3 regions of the Streptomyces sp. NPDC086549 genome follow, and region 3 is predicted to be linked to each of the others. Evidence: predicted binding sites of a transcription regulator. Region 3 holds the regulator's gene; each other region holds the start of a gene.

Region 1 (5,607 bases), on a different contig from region 3:
GGTGCTCGCGGCGCAGGCGGGTGGCGACGGCGAGCTCGTCGGCGGGTGCCGTGCCGCGGACCTCGTCGAGGAGGGCGTGGCCCTCGGGGGTGAGCAGGGAGCGGAAGGGGAGGGGGTCGTTCACCGGGGCGTCGTTCACCGGGTCATTGTGGGCCAGTCGGTGGATGGATCGCCTCCGGTGGCGGTGTCGGCCCCGGTTCGGAGCCGGGGCCTGCGAGGATCCGGCACCATGCGAGCAGTCGTACAAAATGACAAAAATGGGATGCTTGATGGGGTGCTCAATGGGGTGCTCAAGAGGGCGGGTGCCCGTGGTGGCATCGTCGCGCTCGCCGTCGCCGCCGGTGTCTCCGGCTGTTCGGGGCCGGGCCCGGACAGCGGTGCACGGCCGGCTCCCGGCCAGCAGATCCTCCACGCGCCCCCCGCCCGCGCCCTGGACTCCTACGCCACCCGCCTGAAGGCCGACCGCGCCGCCCTGGCGGCCGCCGCCGTCCACTGGGGCCTGACCGGGGTGCCCCTGATGCCCCCGGCGCCCCCGGCCCGCAAACCGAGGATCACCGCTCGCGCCGGATTCGAGGTCGACGGCCAGGTAGAGGACCACCTGCCCCCGGTCTTCACCACGATCCCCACCAGACAGAAGGTCGTCTTCCTCACCATCGACGACGGCGCCGAGAAGGACCCGGCGTTCTTGCGCATGATGAGCGACCTGAAGGTCCCCTACACCGCCTTCCTCAGCAACTACCTGATCAAGGACGACTACGCGTACTTCAGGAAGATGCAGGCCGAGGGCGTGACCCTCAACAACCACACCCTGCACCACCCCTACCTGCCCGGCCTGTCCTACGAGGAGCAGAAGGACGAGATCTGCGGCATGCAGGAGGTGATGAAGAAGCGGTTCGGCCAGGCTCCGACCGTCTTCCGCCCGCCCTACGGCAACTACAACGGGGACACCCTGCGCGCCGCCAAGTCCTGCGGGATCAAGTACGCGCCGATCTGGGACGAGGAGGTCTTCGTCGACCACTGGGAGTACCGGGAGGACGACAAGAGCCTGCACCCCGGCGACATCGTGCTCACCCACTTCCGGGGCCGCGAGGACTGGGACGGCACGATGGTCGACGACATGCGCCGCTTCCTCGACAAGGTCACGCGCGAGGGGTACGCGGTGGCGCGCCTGGAGGACTACCTGTGATGCGGCCGAGGGCGCCGCGGCGGTGCCGGGCGCTGCCGGCGGCCGTGCTCGCCGCGGCCGTCCTGCTTCCCCTCAGCGGCTGCGCCCAGTCCGTCGACCCCATCGAACGGCTGGGCAAGAAGGCGGCCCAGGGGGTACGGCCGCACGGCCGGAAGGCGGAGCAGGCGTACCGCCGCTGGGGCCTTCAGTCCCCGCTCGCCCCGGCCCCGACGCCCTCGGCGCGCCCCTCGGCCTCCCACCGGGACAGCCGTTCCCTGCCTCCGGTCCTCGACCACGTCCGCACCCGCGACCGGGTCGTCTTCCTCACCTACGGCGACGGTGCCGAGGAGGACGCCCGGTTCGCCGACATGGTCCGCGAACTGCGGCTCCCGGTCAGCGTGTTCCTCACCGGCAGCGTCGCCGGACCCGGGTACCGACACGTCGCCCGCCTCCAGTCGGCCGGCGCCGGCGTCCAGAACCACACCCTCGGCAGCTCCTCGCTGCGCGGGCTGCCGTACGCCGGGCAGCGCGCCGAGATCTGCGGCCAGCAGGAGAAACTCAACGCCCGCTTCGGCAGCCGCCCCAGCCTCTTCCGTCCGCCCGACGGCACGTACGACAGGACGACCCTGCGCGCGGCCGCCGACTGCGGCGTCTCGGCGGTGGTCCTCTGGCGCGCCGAGATGACCGCCGACGAGATCACCTACGCCCACGGCCCCGCACACCTGCGCCCGGGCGACATCATCGTGGTCGCCCCGGACGCCCCCACCGGCCCCGGCCCCACCCTCTGCGATCGCACGGCCCGCCTGCTGCGCCGCGCCCAGTCCCGGGGCCTGACGGTGGGCCGCCTGGAGGACTATCTGTGACGCCCGGCTAGCGTTCCGGCCATGACGGACTGGACGATACGCCCCGCGTCGGCGGCGGACGCCGAACCGGCGGCCGAACTGCGGGCCGTGGTGCTGCGGGCCGACCTCGAACGGCTGGGCCGGTACGACGAGCACCGGGTACGGCAGCGGCTGCGCGACGGCTTCGTCCCGGCGCACACCTGGGTGATCGAGGCGGACGGTACGTTCGCCGGCTGCGTGGCCCTGCGCCCGGCCGAGGACGCCCACTGGCTGGAGCACTTCTACCTCGCCCCGCACCTGCACGGCGCCGGCATCGGTTCGGCCGTGCTGAGCGAACTCCTGCGGCGCAGCGACCACGACGGCGTCACGGTCCGCCTGAACGTACTCCGCGGCAGCGCCGCACGCCGACTGTACGAGCGCCATGGCTTCGCCCTGGACACGGAGGACGAGGTGGACGTGTTCATGACCCGCAGCCCGCGGCGGCGCAGCTCAGCAAACTCCAGCCCGTCCGGCGCTTGAGGACGAGGAGTTGCCGTCCCGCCCCCGCCCACCCGCAGGTGGTGGCGTGGCTCAGCAAAATCCAGCCCGTCCGGCGCTTGAGGACGAGGCCGTTCAGGCCGAAGCGGGGGTCTGGGGGCGGCAGCCCCCAGGGGGGTCCACGAGGGGGATCCACCAGCACCGGGGACTGAAAACTTCGCGCCGCGCCGCAGGCAATTGGCACTCCGCTTGACCGAGTGCTAATCGCGGTCATAGTCTCGGCTCTGGCACTCCCCCCTGGAGAGTGCCAACAACGCGACGGGCAGGTCCGGCACCCGCGACGACGGATCCACCTGGTCGCCACCTCAGACAGTTAACCCCGTGAGATCTCCGAAGGGGGAGGTCGGATCGTGACGACCGCCAGCTCCAAGGTTGCCATCAAGCCGCTCGAGGACCGCATCGTGGTCCAGCCGCTCGACGCCGAGCAGACCACGGCTTCGGGCCTGGTCATTCCGGACACCGCCAAGGAGAAGCCCCAGGAGGGCGTTGTCCTGGCCGTGGGCCCGGGCCGCTTCGAGGACGGCAAGCGCGTCGAGCTCGACGTCAAGGTCGGCGACGTCGTTCTCTACAGCAAGTACGGCGGCACCGAGGTGAAGTACAACGGCGAGGAGTACCTCGTCCTCTCGGCTCGCGACGTGCTCGCGATCGTCGAGAAGTAATTCACCCAGAGCACAATTTGTTGCTTTGAACTGCGCCCCTGGCACCCGCGACCGATAAGGAGCCGGGCGCCCGGGGCGCAGTCTTCGTTCACCCAAGAATTCCGAGAGGGCTCACGCTGTCATGGCGAAGATCCTGAAGTTCGACGAGGACGCCCGTCGCGCCCTCGAGCGCGGCGTCAACAAGCTTGCCGACACGGTCAAGGTGACGATCGGCCCCAAGGGCCGCAACGTCGTCATCGACAAGAAGTTCGGCGCTCCCACCATCACCAACGACGGCGTCACCATCGCCCGCGAGGTCGAGATCGACGACCCGTACGAGAACCTCGGCGCCCAGCTGGTGAAGGAGGTGGCTACCAAGACCAACGACATCGCTGGTGACGGCACCACCACCGCCACCGTGCTGGCCCAGGCGCTCGTCCGCGAGGGCCTGAAGAACGTCGCCGCCGGCGCTTCCCCGGCCGCCCTGAAGAAGGGCATCGACGCCGCGGTCAAGGCCGTCTCCGAGGCCCTGCTCGCCTCGGCGCGGCCGATCGACGAGAAGTCCGACATCGCCGCCGTCGCCGCGCTGTCCGCCCAGGACCAGCAGGTCGGCGAGCTCATCGCCGAGGCGATGGACAAGGTCGGCAAGGACGGCGTCATCACCGTCGAGGAGTCCAACACCTTCGGTCTGGAGCTGGACTTCACCGAGGGCATGGCCTTCGACAAGGGCTACCTGTCGCCGTACTTCGTGACGGACCAGGAGCGCATGGAGGCCGTCCTCGACGACCCGTACATCCTCATCCACCAGGGCAAGATCTCCGCCATCGCGGACCTCCTGCCGCTGCTGGAGAAGATCATCCAGTCCAACGCCTCGAAGCCGCTGCTGATCATCGCCGAGGACGTCGACGGCGAGGCCCTGTCGACCCTGGTCGTCAACAAGATCCGCGGCACCTTCAACGCCACCGCCGTCAAGGCTCCCGGCTTCGGTGACCGCCGCAAGGCGATGCTGCAGGACCTGGCGATCCTCACCGGCGCCACGGTCATCTCCGAGGAGGTCGGCCTCAAGCTCGACCAGGTCGGCACCGACGTGCTGGGCTCCGCCCGCCGCGTCACCGTCACCAAGGACGACACCACGGTCGTCGACGGTGCCGGCAACTCCGCGGACGTCACCGGCCGCGTCGCCCAGATCAAGGCCGAGATCGAGAACACCGACTCCGACTGGGACCGCGAGAAGCTCCAGGAGCGCCTCGCGAAGCTGGCCGGCGGCGTGTGCGTGATCAAGGTCGGCGCCGCCACCGAGGTGGAGCTGAAGGAGAAGAAGCACCGTCTGGAGGACGCCATCTCCGCGACCCGCGCCGCGGTCGAGGAAGGCATCGTCTCCGGTGGTGGCTCCGCGCTGGTCCACGCCGTCAAGGTCCTCGAGGGCAACCTCGACAAGACCGGCGACGAGGCCACCGGTGTCTCCGTGGTCCGCAAGGCCGCCGTCGAGCCGCTGCGCTGGATCGCCGAGAACGCTGGCCTGGAGGGCTACGTCATCACCTCCAAGGTCGCCGAGCTCGACAAGGGCCAGGGCTTCAACGCCGCCACCGGCGAGTACGGCGACCTGGTCAAGGCCGGCGTCATCGACCCGGTGAAGGTCACCCGCTCCGCCCTGGAGAACGCCGCCTCCATCGCCTCCCTCCTCCTCACGACCGAGACCCTGGTCGTCGAGAAGAAGGAAGAGGAGCCGGCCGAGGCGGGCCACGGCCACGGTCACGGCCACGCCCACTGAGGCTGACAACAGCACAGCCGAGGCCCGGCACCCCCGAGGGGTGCCGGGCCTTCGTGCTGCCGTCTCCGATCCTGCCGAGCGGGGCGGCACGGCCGATGTCCCGCTCGGCGGTCGGTCGCGGCGGATCAGCTCCGGATCGATCCTGCGGCCGACCAGCGTCAGTGAGCCCGCCGCCGCGACCGCCACGACTCCGGCCGCCGCCAGGAACAACAGCGGGACGCCGGCGACGTCCCAGCGGATCGCGCCGCCACCGGTGATCAGGTAGCTGGACTCGGCGAGCTTCCCCGTGGTGACGGCCAGCACGAGACCGAGCGTGAGGGGCAGCACGACCTGGAGACACCGCACGGTCCTCATGGTCCGGGTCCGTGCCCCGATCAGTACTCGGACGCTGCCCATCCACTGACCGCCGTGGCGCTGGTGCCGCACGCCAGGACACGCCAGGCGTCGGGAGTCCAGGCGAAGATCGCCTCCTGGCCGCAGCGGCGTCCCAGAACGAGCGCCGCGGTATCGCTCAGGCCGACGACGGCGATCGAAGAAGCCCCCGTCCCGGAACTGAAGGAACCGGAACGGGGGCTCTTCCCTCGCGGGCGATTCGGAGTGGCTCCTCAGTTCTCCAGCGCGTCCAGCGCTCCCAGCTGCGTCATCAGCCCGAGC
Region 2 (5,607 bases), on a different contig from region 3:
GGACCAGGAGTGGGTGGCCAGCCAGCGCTCGACTTCTTCCAGCACAGTCAGCGGCTCCTCACGTGTCTCGCGGTACGGACGACTATCTCAACTGTCCTGGCCTTCGGTTACAGTCTTGAACAACGCCGATGACCATCGCATGTCGAGGGCCAAGGGCGTCGACAACCGAATACAGCTCATCCAGAGGGGCAGAGGGACACGGCCCGATGAAGCCCCGGCAACCCTCCAGTCGGTACTCCTGACCTGTGCAGCGAGGCTCCCGGCTAGGGAAGGTGCCAAATCCGTCTCACGGCGAGATGCGTCGTGAGGAAGATGAGGAGAAAGGGCCTCGCCTCTCATGGCTGTGCAGACCGTTGCCACCACCACCGATTCCACCGTCGACCTCGGCCCAGCCGCTGCGCTGAGCTGCCGGGAATGCGGTCACCGGGTACCCCTCGGACCGGTGTTCGCCTGCGAGGAGTGTTTCGGCCCGCTGGAGATCGCGTACGACTTCTCGGCCTACGACACCGAGGAACTGCGCCGGCGCATCGAAGCGGGACCCGCGAACATCTGGCGCTACGCGCCGCTGCTGCCCGTCCCCGCGGACGTGGCCGAAAAGCCGAACATCAACCCCGGCTGGACCAAGCTCGTCAAGGCCGACAACCTGGCGCGCGAGCTGGGTGTGACCGGTGGTCTCTACGTGAAGGACGACTCCGGCAACCCGACGCACTCCTTCAAGGACCGCGTCGTCGCCCAGGCCCTGGAGGCCGCCCGCGCCTTCGGCTTCACCACCCTGTCCTGCTCCTCCACGGGCAACCTCGCAGGCGCCGTCGGCGCCGCGGCCGCCCGCGCCGGCCTGCGCTCCTGCGTGTTCATCCCGCACGACCTGGAGCAGGGCAAGGTCGTCATGGCCGCGGTCTACGGCGGCGAGCTCGTCGGTATCGAGGGCAACTACGACGACGTGAACCGCTTCTGCTCCGAGCTGATCGGCGACCCGGCCGGCGAGGGCTGGGGCTTCGTCAACGTCAACCTGCGGCCGTACTACGCGGAGGGGTCGAAGACCCTGGCGTACGAGATCTGCGAGCAGCTCGGCTGGCGGCTCCCGGACCAGATCGTCGTCCCGATCGCCTCCGGATCGCAGCTCACGAAGATCGACAAGGGTCTGCAGGAGCTGATCAAGCTGGGGCTCGTCGAGGACCGGCCGTACAAGATCTTCGGCGCCCAGGCCGAGGGCTGCTCCCCGGTGTCCGTCGCCTTCAAGGCCGGCCACGACGTCGTCCGTCCGCAGAAGCCGAACACCATCGCCAAGTCCCTCGCCATCGGCAACCCGGCCGACGGCCCGTACGTCCTCGACATCGCGCGCCGCACGGGCGGCGCGGTGGAGGACGTGACGGACGAGCAGGTCGTGGACGCCATCAAGCTGCTGGCCCGCACCGAGGGCATCTTCGCGGAGACCGCGGGCGGTGTGACGGTGGGCGTGACGCAGAAGCTCATCAAGGACGGGGTCCTCGACCCGACCAAGACCACCGTCGTCCTGAACACGGGTGACGGCCTCAAGACCCTCGACGCGGTGGCCGGCACCGGCCTGACCGCGACCATCCGCCCGAACCTGGACTCCTTCCGAGAGGCTGGCCTCGCATGAGCGTGACCGTCCGCATCCCCACCATCCTGCGCACCTACACGGGCGGCAAAGCCGAGGTGACGGCCGAGGGCGCGACCCTCGCCGAGGTCATCGAGGACCTGGAGAAGAACCACACCGGGATCGCCGCCCGGGTCCTCGACGACCAGGGCAAGCTGCGCCGCTTCGTCAACGTGTACGTCAACGACGACGACGTCCGCTTCGAGCAGGGACTGGAGACGGCGACCCCCGAAGGCGCGGGCGTCTCCATCATTCCCGCGGTCGCGGGCGGCTGATCAATTACCGTGGGTAACCTCAGTTACCGAGTGTTCATCTGATTGCCTCCTCCGCGAGAGAAGCGGAGGGGGCAATTCAGTGTGGTTGAGCGCGGTACAGTTGGGGAACAGCTCCCGATCCCCAGGTCGGAAGCCCTGGATTCATGCCGTAGGCCCGACAAGAAGTAGCCAAAATGCGCGGGCTTTCTGCGGCTTTTGTTCCTTTTATGGGGCCCGAGTTGCCCTGAATTCAGGCGAATTCTCGCCACTTCCCGCATCCTGTGCGTCCAGAATTCTCGTCCGATTGACCTGTTGCAGAGGGCAGTTGGACAGATACATTCAGCCGCGGTCGACGCGTTCCGGCGCACGCCCCCAAGCCAATGGGGGGTGAGGTCTGACCCGGATCCGCGAAGTGTGGATCTGTGCAAGGGCCAGTAATAGGGGAGTTAGGCATGGCTCAGGGCACCGTCAAGTGGTTCAACGCGGAGAAGGGGTACGGCTTCATCGCGGTCGACGGTGGTGCGGATGTTTTCGTCCACTACAGCGCGATCCAGATGGACGGTTACCGCACCCTGGAAGAGGGGCAGCGGGTCGACTTCGAGATCTCGCAGGGCCAGAAGGGCCCGCAGGCGGACATGGTCCGGCTGGCGACCAGCTGAAGCACGCGTCGACTGTCAGCGACGTTCTTCGTTCATCCTTCGAAGGGCCCGTTACCCCCTAGGGGTACGGGCCCTTCGGCCTGCCCCGGCTCCGTGACGCCACCGCCGCTCACCTGCCGATCCCCAGGAGTCGCTTGCACTCGGCAGGGCCGAGTGCTAATCATTGGCGTTAGCACTCTGAAGGTGAGAGTGACAATGAAGGACCGGGTCGGTGAGGCCCGCAGGCCAAGTGGGGCAAGGAACCACGGGGTTTGCGAGCCGTCCGTCGCGGGCGCGGGCGCGGTCCGAAGGAATCACCCCCAGTCCTGGAGGGACCACTTCACATGGCCAAGATCATCGCGTTCGACGAGGAGGCGCGGCGCGGCCTCGAGCGCGGCATGAACCAGCTCGCGGACGCCGTGAAGGTGACGCTCGGCCCCAAGGGCCGCAACGTCGTCCTCGAGAAGAAGTGGGGCGCCCCCACGATCACCAACGATGGTGTGTCCATCGCCAAGGAGATCGAGCTCGAGGACCCGTACGAGAAGATCGGCGCCGAGCTGGTCAAGGAAGTCGCCAAGAAGACGGACGACGTCGCCGGTGACGGTACGACCACCGCGACCGTGCTCGCCCAGGCGCTGGTCCGCGAGGGTCTGCGCAACGTCGCCGCCGGTGCCAACCCGATGGCCCTCAAGCGCGGTATCGAGAAGGCCGTCGAGGCCGTCTCCGCCGCCCTGCTGGAGCAGGCCAAGGACGTCGAGACCAAGGAGCAGATCGCCTCCACGGCCTCCATCTCCGCCGCCGACACCCAGATCGGCGAGCTCATCGCCGAGGCGATGGACAAGGTCGGCAAGGAAGGCGTCATCACCGTCGAGGAGTCCCAGACCTTCGGTCTGGAGCTGGAGCTCACCGAGGGTATGCGCTTCGACAAGGGCTACATCTCGGCGTACTTCGCCACCGACATGGAGCGTATGGAGGCGTCGCTCGACGACCCGTACATCCTCATCGCCAACTCCAAGATCGGCTCCGTCAAGGACCTGCTTCCGCTCCTGGAGAAGGTCATGCAGTCGGGCAAGCCGCTGCTGATCATCGCCGAGGACGTCGAGGGCGAGGCCCTGTCGACCCTGGTCGTCAACAAGATCCGCGGCACCTTCAAGTCCGTCGCCGTCAAGGCCCCGGGCTTCGGCGACCGCCGCAAGGCCATGCTCGGTGACATCGCCATCCTCACGGGCGGCGAGGTCATCTCCGAGGAGGTCGGCCTCAAGCTGGAGAACGCGACCCTGGACCTCCTGGGCCGCGCCCGCAAGGTCGTCATCACCAAGGACGAGACCACGATCGTCGACGGCTCCGGCTCGTCCGAGCAGGTCAATGGCCGTGTGAACCAGATCCGCGCCGAGATCGAGAACAGCGACTCGGACTACGACCGCGAGAAGCTGCAGGAGCGCCTGGCGAAGCTCGCCGGCGGTGTCGCGGTCATCAAGGCCGGTGCCGCCACCGAGGTGGAGCTCAAGGAGCGCAAGCACCGCATCGAGGACGCCGTCCGCAACGCCAAGGCGGCCGTCGAGGAGGGCATCGTCGCCGGTGGTGGCGTGGCGCTCATCCAGGCGTCCACCGTCTTCGAGAAGCTGGACCTGGAGGGTGACGAGGCGACCGGCGCTGCCGCCGTCAAGCTCGCTCTCGAGGCCCCGCTGAAGCAGATCGCCGTCAACGCCGGCCTCGAGGGCGGTGTCGTGGTGGAGAAGGTGCGCAACCTGACCCCGGGCCACGGCCTGAACGCCGCGACCGGTGAGTACGTCGACCTGGTCAAGGAAGGCATCATCGACCCGGCGAAGGTGACCCGTTCCGCGCTGCAGAACGCCGCCTCCATCGCCGCGCTGTTCCTCACCACCGAGGCCGTCATCGCCGACAAGCCGGAGAAGGCCTCCGCGGCCGCTCCGGGCGGCATGCCGGGCGGTGACATGGACTTCTGATCCCCGCGGATCAGCCTGTCCTTTCCGAGGGCGGCACCCCCTGTTCCGGCAGGGGGTGCCGCCCTCGGGCGTTTTCCGGCACGGCCCGTGCCGGTCAGCGGGAGGCGTAGTGCGAGGCGACCGCGGGCCGTCGCCTCCGTCTCGTGGGCGGGTGCGTGGCCGGGATCACAGGGGTTCATCGGCCCGGCCGGAATGGTGCCGGGGCCGGGGGAGTTCTTGTTGCCAGAGGCACCTGATGCATGTGCACATACCACCCGGTCAACCCTAACGAGGAGTCGCCCACGTGAGCGTCACCGAGTCCGCACCCTCCCGCGCCGCCGAGATCCTCTCCCGGCCGGTCTCGATCAACGGCCTGACCGTCCCCAATCGGATCGCCATGGCCCCGATGACCCGCCAGTTCTCCCCGGGCGGCATCCCCGGTGACGACGTGGCGTCTTACTACTCCCGCCGCGCCGCCGCCGGTGTCGGCCTGATCGTCACCGAGGGGACCTACGTCGGGCACGACTCCGCCGGGCAGAGCAACCGCATCCCGCGGTTCCACGGTGAGGAGCAGTTGGCGGGCTGGGCGAAGGTCGCCGAGGCGGTGCACGCGGCCGGCGGCACGATCGTCCCGCAGCTGTGGCACATCGGCATGGTCCGCGAGCAGGGCCAGCCGCCGTTCGCCGACGCCCCCGCCGTCGGCCCCTCCGGCCTGCGCATCGGTGCCACCGAGGCCACCGGCAAGGCCATGGACCGGGCCGACCTGGACGCCGTCATCGGCGCGTTCGCCGAGGCCGCGGCCGCCGCCGAGCGCATCGGCTTCGACGGCGTGGAACTGCACGGCGCCCACGGCTACCTCGTTGACCAGTTCCTGTGGGCGGGCACCAACCGCCGCACCGACGCCTACGGCGGCGACCCCGTGGCCCGCACGAAGTTCGGGGCCGAGATCGTCGCCGCGGTCCGCGAGGCCGTCTCCCCCGGGTTCCCGGTCATCTTCCGCTACTCGCAGTGGAAGCAGGAGGCCTACGACGCCCGGCTCGCCGAGACCCCGGAGGAGCTGGAGGCGATCCTGACCCCGCTGGCCGCCGCCGGTGTGGACGCCTTCCACGCCTCCACCCGCCGCTACTGGCTCCCCGAGTTCGAGGGCTCCG
Region 3 (5,607 bases):
CGTTCCGTACTGCGCGACCCGCTGCGGCTACTGCGACTTCAACACCTACACCGCCACCGAGCTGCGCGGCACGGGCGGGGTGCTGGCGTCCCGCGACAACTACGCGGACACGCTGATCGACGAGGTCCGCCTGGCCCGGAAGGTGCTGGGCGACGACCCGCGCGAGGTCCGCACGGTCTTCGTCGGGGGCGGTACGCCGACGCTGCTGGCCGCCGACGATCTCGTACGGATGCTGGGGGCGATCCGCGACGAGTTCGGCCTGGCGGCCGACGCGGAGATCACGACGGAGGCCAACCCGGAGTCGGTGGACCCGGCCTACCTCACCACGCTCCGCGAGGGCGGCTTCAACCGCGTCTCCTTCGGCATGCAGAGCGCGAAGCAGCATGTGCTGCGCGTGCTCGACCGCACCCACACGCCGGGCCGCCCGGAGGCGTGCGTCGCGGAGGCCCGGGCGGCGGGCTTCGAGCACGTCAACCTGGACCTGATCTACGGCACGCCCGGCGAGTCGGACGACGACTGGCGGGCCTCACTGGACGCGGCGATCGGGGCGGGCCCGGACCACGTCAGCGCCTATGCCCTGATCGTCGAGGAGGGCACGCAGCTGGCCCGTCGCATCCGCCGGGGCGAGGTCCCGATGACGGACGACGACGTCCACGCGGACCGTTACCTGATCGCCGATGAGGCCCTGTCGGCGGCGGGCTTCGACTGGTACGAGGTGTCCAACTGGGCCACGTCCGAGTCGGGCCGCTGCCTGCACAACGAGCTGTACTGGCGGGGTGCGGACTGGTGGGGCGCGGGGCCGGGCGCGCACAGCCATGTGGGTGGCGTCCGCTGGTGGAACGTGAAGCACCCGGGGGCGTACGCGGCGGCGCTGGCGTCAGGACGGACGCCGGGAGCGGGCCGGGAGCTCCTGTCCGACGAGGACCGGCGGGTGGAGCGCATCCTGCTGGAGCTGCGGCTGCGGGAGGGGGTGCCGCTGGCGCTGCTGAAGGAGGAGGGGCTTGCGGCTTCCCGGCGGGCGCTGGGGGACGGGCTGTTGGAGAGCGGGCCGTACGAGGAGGGGCGAGCGGTGCTGACGCTGCGGGGGCGGCTGCTGGCGGATGCCGTGGTGCGGGATCTGGTGGACTGATCACTCCGGAGGGTGAATCGGTGCGGAACGTCGGTTCGGTCCCTAACCTGGTTCGTAGGCTGCCGCCGTAATTGCACGGTGGCGGAAAGCGGAGGGCTGCGGAGTTGACCGCTGTGGATGACCGACCGATGACCACCGATGTCGTGGAGTTCTTCGAGAACCTTGAGGTTCCCGAGGGGTACAAGGCCGAGCTCCTCCGGGGGGAAATCGTGATGATGGCAGCACCGGATCTGGTGCACACCGACATCGTCGAAGCGGTTCTCGACCAGTTCTCGCGGCGGGATTGGAGGAGGCTCCAGATGGTGGCCGTTGCCATCCTGCAGGAGACCAGCGAGCCTCTGCCGGACCTCGTGCTGGTCGAGAGGGGCGTGGGACCGCGTGAGGGGCAGCTGATGCCGTCCAAGGTGATCAGCATGCTTGTCGAGGTCGTATCCAAGACCAGTGTGGAGCGCGATTACGACATCAAGCGCTCGATCTATGCCGCCGGTGGTGTGCCCATCTATCTGATCATCGACCCGATCATGGGCCACTGCGTCATGCTCACCGAGCCGACGGGCACGGGAGAGGGAGCCGACTACCAGCTGCAGCGGGTGACCAAGTTCGGCGCCCCGGTCCCATTGAAGCCGCTCGGTATCGAGCTGGACACCATCGAGTTCGGCACCTACAAGGGCGTCAAGCCTCACAGTCGCCCGTGACGAAGTCGATCAGCTCCTCCACCCGCCCCAACAACTCCGGCTCAAGGTCCTTGTAGGACCGCACCCGCCCCAGAATCCCCTGCCAAGCCGCCCCCGTGTTCTCCGGCCAGCCCAGCGCCCGGCACACCCCCGTCTTCCAGTCCTGCCCGTGCGGGACCCTCGGCCAGCCCGCGATCCCCAGTGCGGCCGGCTTCACCGCCTCCCAGATGTCGATGTACGGGTGGCCCACGACCAGCGCGTGCTCGCTCGTCACCGACTCGGCGATCCGCCACTCCTTGGTGCCCGGCACGAGGTGGTCCACCAGCACGCCCAGCCGCGCGTCCGGGCCCGGGGCGAAGTCGGACACGATCGACGGCAGGTCGTCCACGCCCTCCAGGTACTCCACCACCACGCCCTCGATGCGCAGGTCGTCGCCCCACACCTTCTCGACCAGTTCCGCGTCGTGCCGGCCCTCGACGTAGATGCGACCGGCGCGGGCGACACGCGCGCGTGCCCCGGGGACGGCGACCGAGCCGGAAGCGGTACGGGTGGGTCGTACAGGACCGGCCGAGGGCCGTACCAGCGTCACCACCCGGCCCTCCAGCAGGAACCCCCGCGGCTCCAACGGGAACACCCGGTGCTTGCCGAAGCGGTCCTCCAGGGTCACCGTGCCCGCCTCGCAGCGGATCACCGCGCCGCAGAAGCCGGTGCCGGGCTCCTCCACCACCAGGCCGGGGTCCGCCGGGACCTCGGGCACTGGCTTCGGCTTCTTCCAGGGCGGGGTCAGGTCGGCGGAGTACTGGCGCATTCGGATGACGATAGGAGAACCGCCGGACCCCCGCTCACGACACGCCGAAGCGGGCCGCCAGCTCGTCACGCTGCCGTCGGACGAACCCCGCGTCGACCACCGCTCCGTGACCGGGCACGTACAACGCGTCCTCGCCGCCCAGGGCGAGCAGCCGGTCGAGGGCGGCCGGCCACTGGGACGGTACGGCGTCGGGGCCGGCCTGCGGCTCACCGGACTCCTCGACGAGGTCGCCGCAGAACACCGCCTCCGGGTCGCCCGGCACCAGGACCGCCAGGTCGTGCGCCGTGTGCCCCGGGCCGATGTTCGCCAGCAGCACCTGGCGGCCGCCGCCCAGGTCCAGGGTCCACTCGCCGGAGACCAGGTGGCGGGGGAGGACGAGGGCGTCGGCCGCCTCCTCGGCCTCCGGGGCGGGCAGGCCGTTGCGGAGCGCGTCCAGGCGGAGCTCCTCCCGCTCGTACGCGAGGACCGAGTCGATGCCCACCGCTCCGAACACCTCCGCGCCCGCGAAGGCCGCCGCGCCGAAGACGTGGTCGAAGTGGGGATGGGTGAGCGCGAGATGGGTCACACGGTGACCCGCGAGCTCCTGCGCCCGCGCACGCAACCGCGCGCCCTCAGCGAGGCTCGACCCGGCGTCCACCACGAGCGCCGTACCCTCCCCCAGGACCAGCCCCGCCGTACAGTCCCAGCCCGGCAGCCGGCACCGCCCGACCCCGGCGGCCACCCGTTCCCACCCCAGCTCTTCCCAAGTCACCGTCATACGGCGACGCTAGCCCTGACACCCCACCCGGGCACGAAGGCGCAGGACCGGCCTTGCCCGGGGCGTACCCCGCCGCCGTACACTGGGCCGGGGAGTGCTGGCACTCGCATGAGCAGAGTGCCAGGGAAGGCGTCGAGACCACGACATTTCTGGAGGTGTGCGCGAATGCTGAGTGAACGAAGGCTCCAGGTACTGCGCGCCATCGTCCAGGACTACGTCGGCACCGAGGAGCCGGTGGGCTCGAAGGCGCTCACCGAACGGCACAACCTCGGCGTGTCCCCGGCGACGGTGCGCAACGACATGGCGGCCCTGGAGGACGAGGGGTTCATCGCCCAGCCGCACACCAGTGCGGGGCGCATCCCCACCGACAAGGGCTACCGGCTGTTCGTCGACAAGCTCGCCGGCGTCAAGCCGATGAGCGCGCCCGAGCGGCGGGCGATCCAGAACTTCCTCGACGGCGCGGTCGACCTCGACGACGTCGTGGCGCGGACGGTCCGGCTGCTCGCCCAGCTCACCCGGCAGGTCGCCGTCGTGCAGTACCCCTCCCTGACCCGCTCGACCGTGCGGCACGTGGAGCTGCTGTCGCTCGCGCCCGCGCGCGTGATGCTCGTGCTGATCACGGACACCGGGCGGGTGGAACAGCGGATGGTCGACTGTCCGGCGCCGTTCGGGGAATCGTCTCTGGCGGATCTGCGGGCGCGGCTGAACAGCCGGGTCGCGGGCCGTCGGTTCACCGACGTGCCCCAGCTGGTCGAGGATCTGCCGGACGCCTTCGAGGTCGAGGACCGAGGTACGGTCTCGACGGTGCTCTCCACCCTCCTGGAGACGCTCGTCGAGGAGAACGAGGAGCGGTTGATGATCGGCGGCACCGCCAATCTCACCCGCTTCGGGCATGACTTCCCCCTCACCATCCGGCCCGTTCTGGAGGCGCTGGAGGAGCAGGTCGTGCTCCTCAAGCTCCTCGGCGAGGCGAAGGATTCGGGCATGACCGTGCGGATCGGTCACGAGATCGCCCATGAGGGACTCAACTCCACGTCTGTGGTGTCGGTCGGCTACGGTTCGGGCGGAGAGGCAGTCGCCAAACTCGGCGTGGTCGGACCGACCCGCATGGATTACCCGGGAACGATGGGAGCGGTACGCGCAGTGGCACGTTACGTCGGACAGATCCTGGCGGAGTCGTAAGTGGCCACGGACTACTACGCCGTACTCGGCGTGCGTCGCGACGCGTCGCAGGAAGAGATCAAGAAGGCCTTCCGTCGGCTCGCCCGCGAGCTGCACCCGGACGTCAACCCGGATCCGAAGACCCAGGAGCGGTTCAAGGAGATCAACGCCGCCTACGAGGTGCTGTCGGACCCGCAGAAGAAGCAGGTCTACGACCTCGGCGGCGACCCGCTCTCCCAGTCCGGCGGCGCCGGTGCGGGCGGCTTCGGGGCCGGCGGCTTCGGCAACTTCTCCGACATCATGGACGCGTTCTTCGGTACGGCGTCGCAGCGCGGCCCGCGCTCGCGCACCCGGCGCGGCCAGGACGCGATGATCCGTATCGAGGTCGAGCTGGACGAGGCGGCCTTCGGTACGACCAAGGACATCCAGGTCGACACCGCGGTCGTCTGCAACACCTGCAACGGTGAAGGCGCGGCCCCGGGCACGTCCGCCCAGACGTGTGACATGTGCCGCGGCCGCGGTGAGGTGTCGCAGGTGACCCGGTCCTTCCTGGGCCAGGTCATGACCTCGCGTCCCTGCCCGCAGTGCCAGGGCTTCGGCACGGTCGTCCCGACGCCGTGCCCGGAGTGCGCGGGCGACGGGCGCGTCCGCTCCCGCCGCACCCTGACCGTCAAGATCCCGGCCGGTGTCGACAACGGCACGCGCATCCAGCTCGCCGGTGAGGGCGAGGTCGGGCCGGGCGGCGGTCCGGCCGGCGACCTGTACGTCGAGATCCACGAGCTGCCGCACAGCACCTTCCAGCGGCGCGGCGACGACCTGCACTGCACGGTGACGATCCCGATGACGGCGGCGTGCCTCGGCACCAAGGTCCCGCTGGAGACCCTGGACGGCCTCGAAGAGGTCGACATCCGTCCGGGGACCCAGTCCGGCCAGTCGATCCCGCTGCACGGCCGAGGCGTCACGCACCTGCGCGGCGGCGGCCGGGGCGATCTCATCGTCCACGTCGAGGTCCAGACCCCGACCAAGCTCGACCCCGAGCAGGAACGCCTGCTCCGCGAGCTGGCCAAGCTGCGCGGCG

Evidence for each region. The regulator HrcA, encoded in region 3, represses chaperone genes, less so after heat shock. The targets are predictions, from matches to a motif close to TTNGCACTCNGNNNNNCNGAGTGCNAA.
Region 1: a site for HrcA is predicted at 2,722-2,748, ahead of groES (co-chaperone GroES). Genes of this name have one in related genera too.
Region 2: a site for HrcA is predicted at 2,665-2,691, ahead of groL (chaperonin GroEL). Genes of this name have one in related genera too.

The regions. Positions count from the first base shown of each region.
Region 1 is NZ_JBIVBS010000002.1:793,221-798,827, reverse strand. Features, by position in the region: gene ACIPSA_RS10290 (methyltransferase domain-containing protein) at 1-247, opposite strand, end outside; gene ACIPSA_RS10285 (polysaccharide deacetylase family protein) at 230-1,186, shown strand; gene ACIPSA_RS10280 (polysaccharide deacetylase family protein) at 1,186-2,028, shown strand; gene ACIPSA_RS10275 (GNAT family N-acetyltransferase) at 2,050-2,526, shown strand; gene groES (co-chaperone GroES) at 2,895-3,203, shown strand; gene groL (chaperonin GroEL) at 3,325-4,953, shown strand; gene ACIPSA_RS10260 (ester cyclase) at 5,559-5,607, opposite strand, start outside.
Region 2 is NZ_JBIVBS010000004.1:148,667-154,273, forward strand. Features, by position in the region: gene ACIPSA_RS15565 (glucosyl-3-phosphoglycerate synthase) at 1-45, opposite strand, end outside; SAM riboswitch class I at 174-319, shown strand; gene thrC (threonine synthase) at 338-1,621, shown strand; gene ACIPSA_RS15575 (ubiquitin-like small modifier protein 1) at 1,618-1,893, shown strand; gene ACIPSA_RS15580 (cold-shock protein) at 2,325-2,531, shown strand; gene groL (chaperonin GroEL) at 2,855-4,477, shown strand; gene ACIPSA_RS15590 (NADH:flavin oxidoreductase) at 4,761-5,607, shown strand, end outside.
Region 3 is NZ_JBIVBS010000001.1:834,444-840,050, reverse strand. Features, by position in the region: gene hemW (radical SAM family heme chaperone HemW) at 1-1,129, shown strand, start outside; gene ACIPSA_RS03860 (Uma2 family endonuclease) at 1,258-1,824, shown strand; gene ACIPSA_RS03855 (DUF3097 domain-containing protein) at 1,802-2,611, opposite strand; gene ACIPSA_RS03850 (MBL fold metallo-hydrolase) at 2,646-3,368, opposite strand; gene hrcA (heat-inducible transcriptional repressor HrcA) at 3,534-4,550, shown strand; gene dnaJ (molecular chaperone DnaJ) at 4,551-5,607, shown strand, end outside.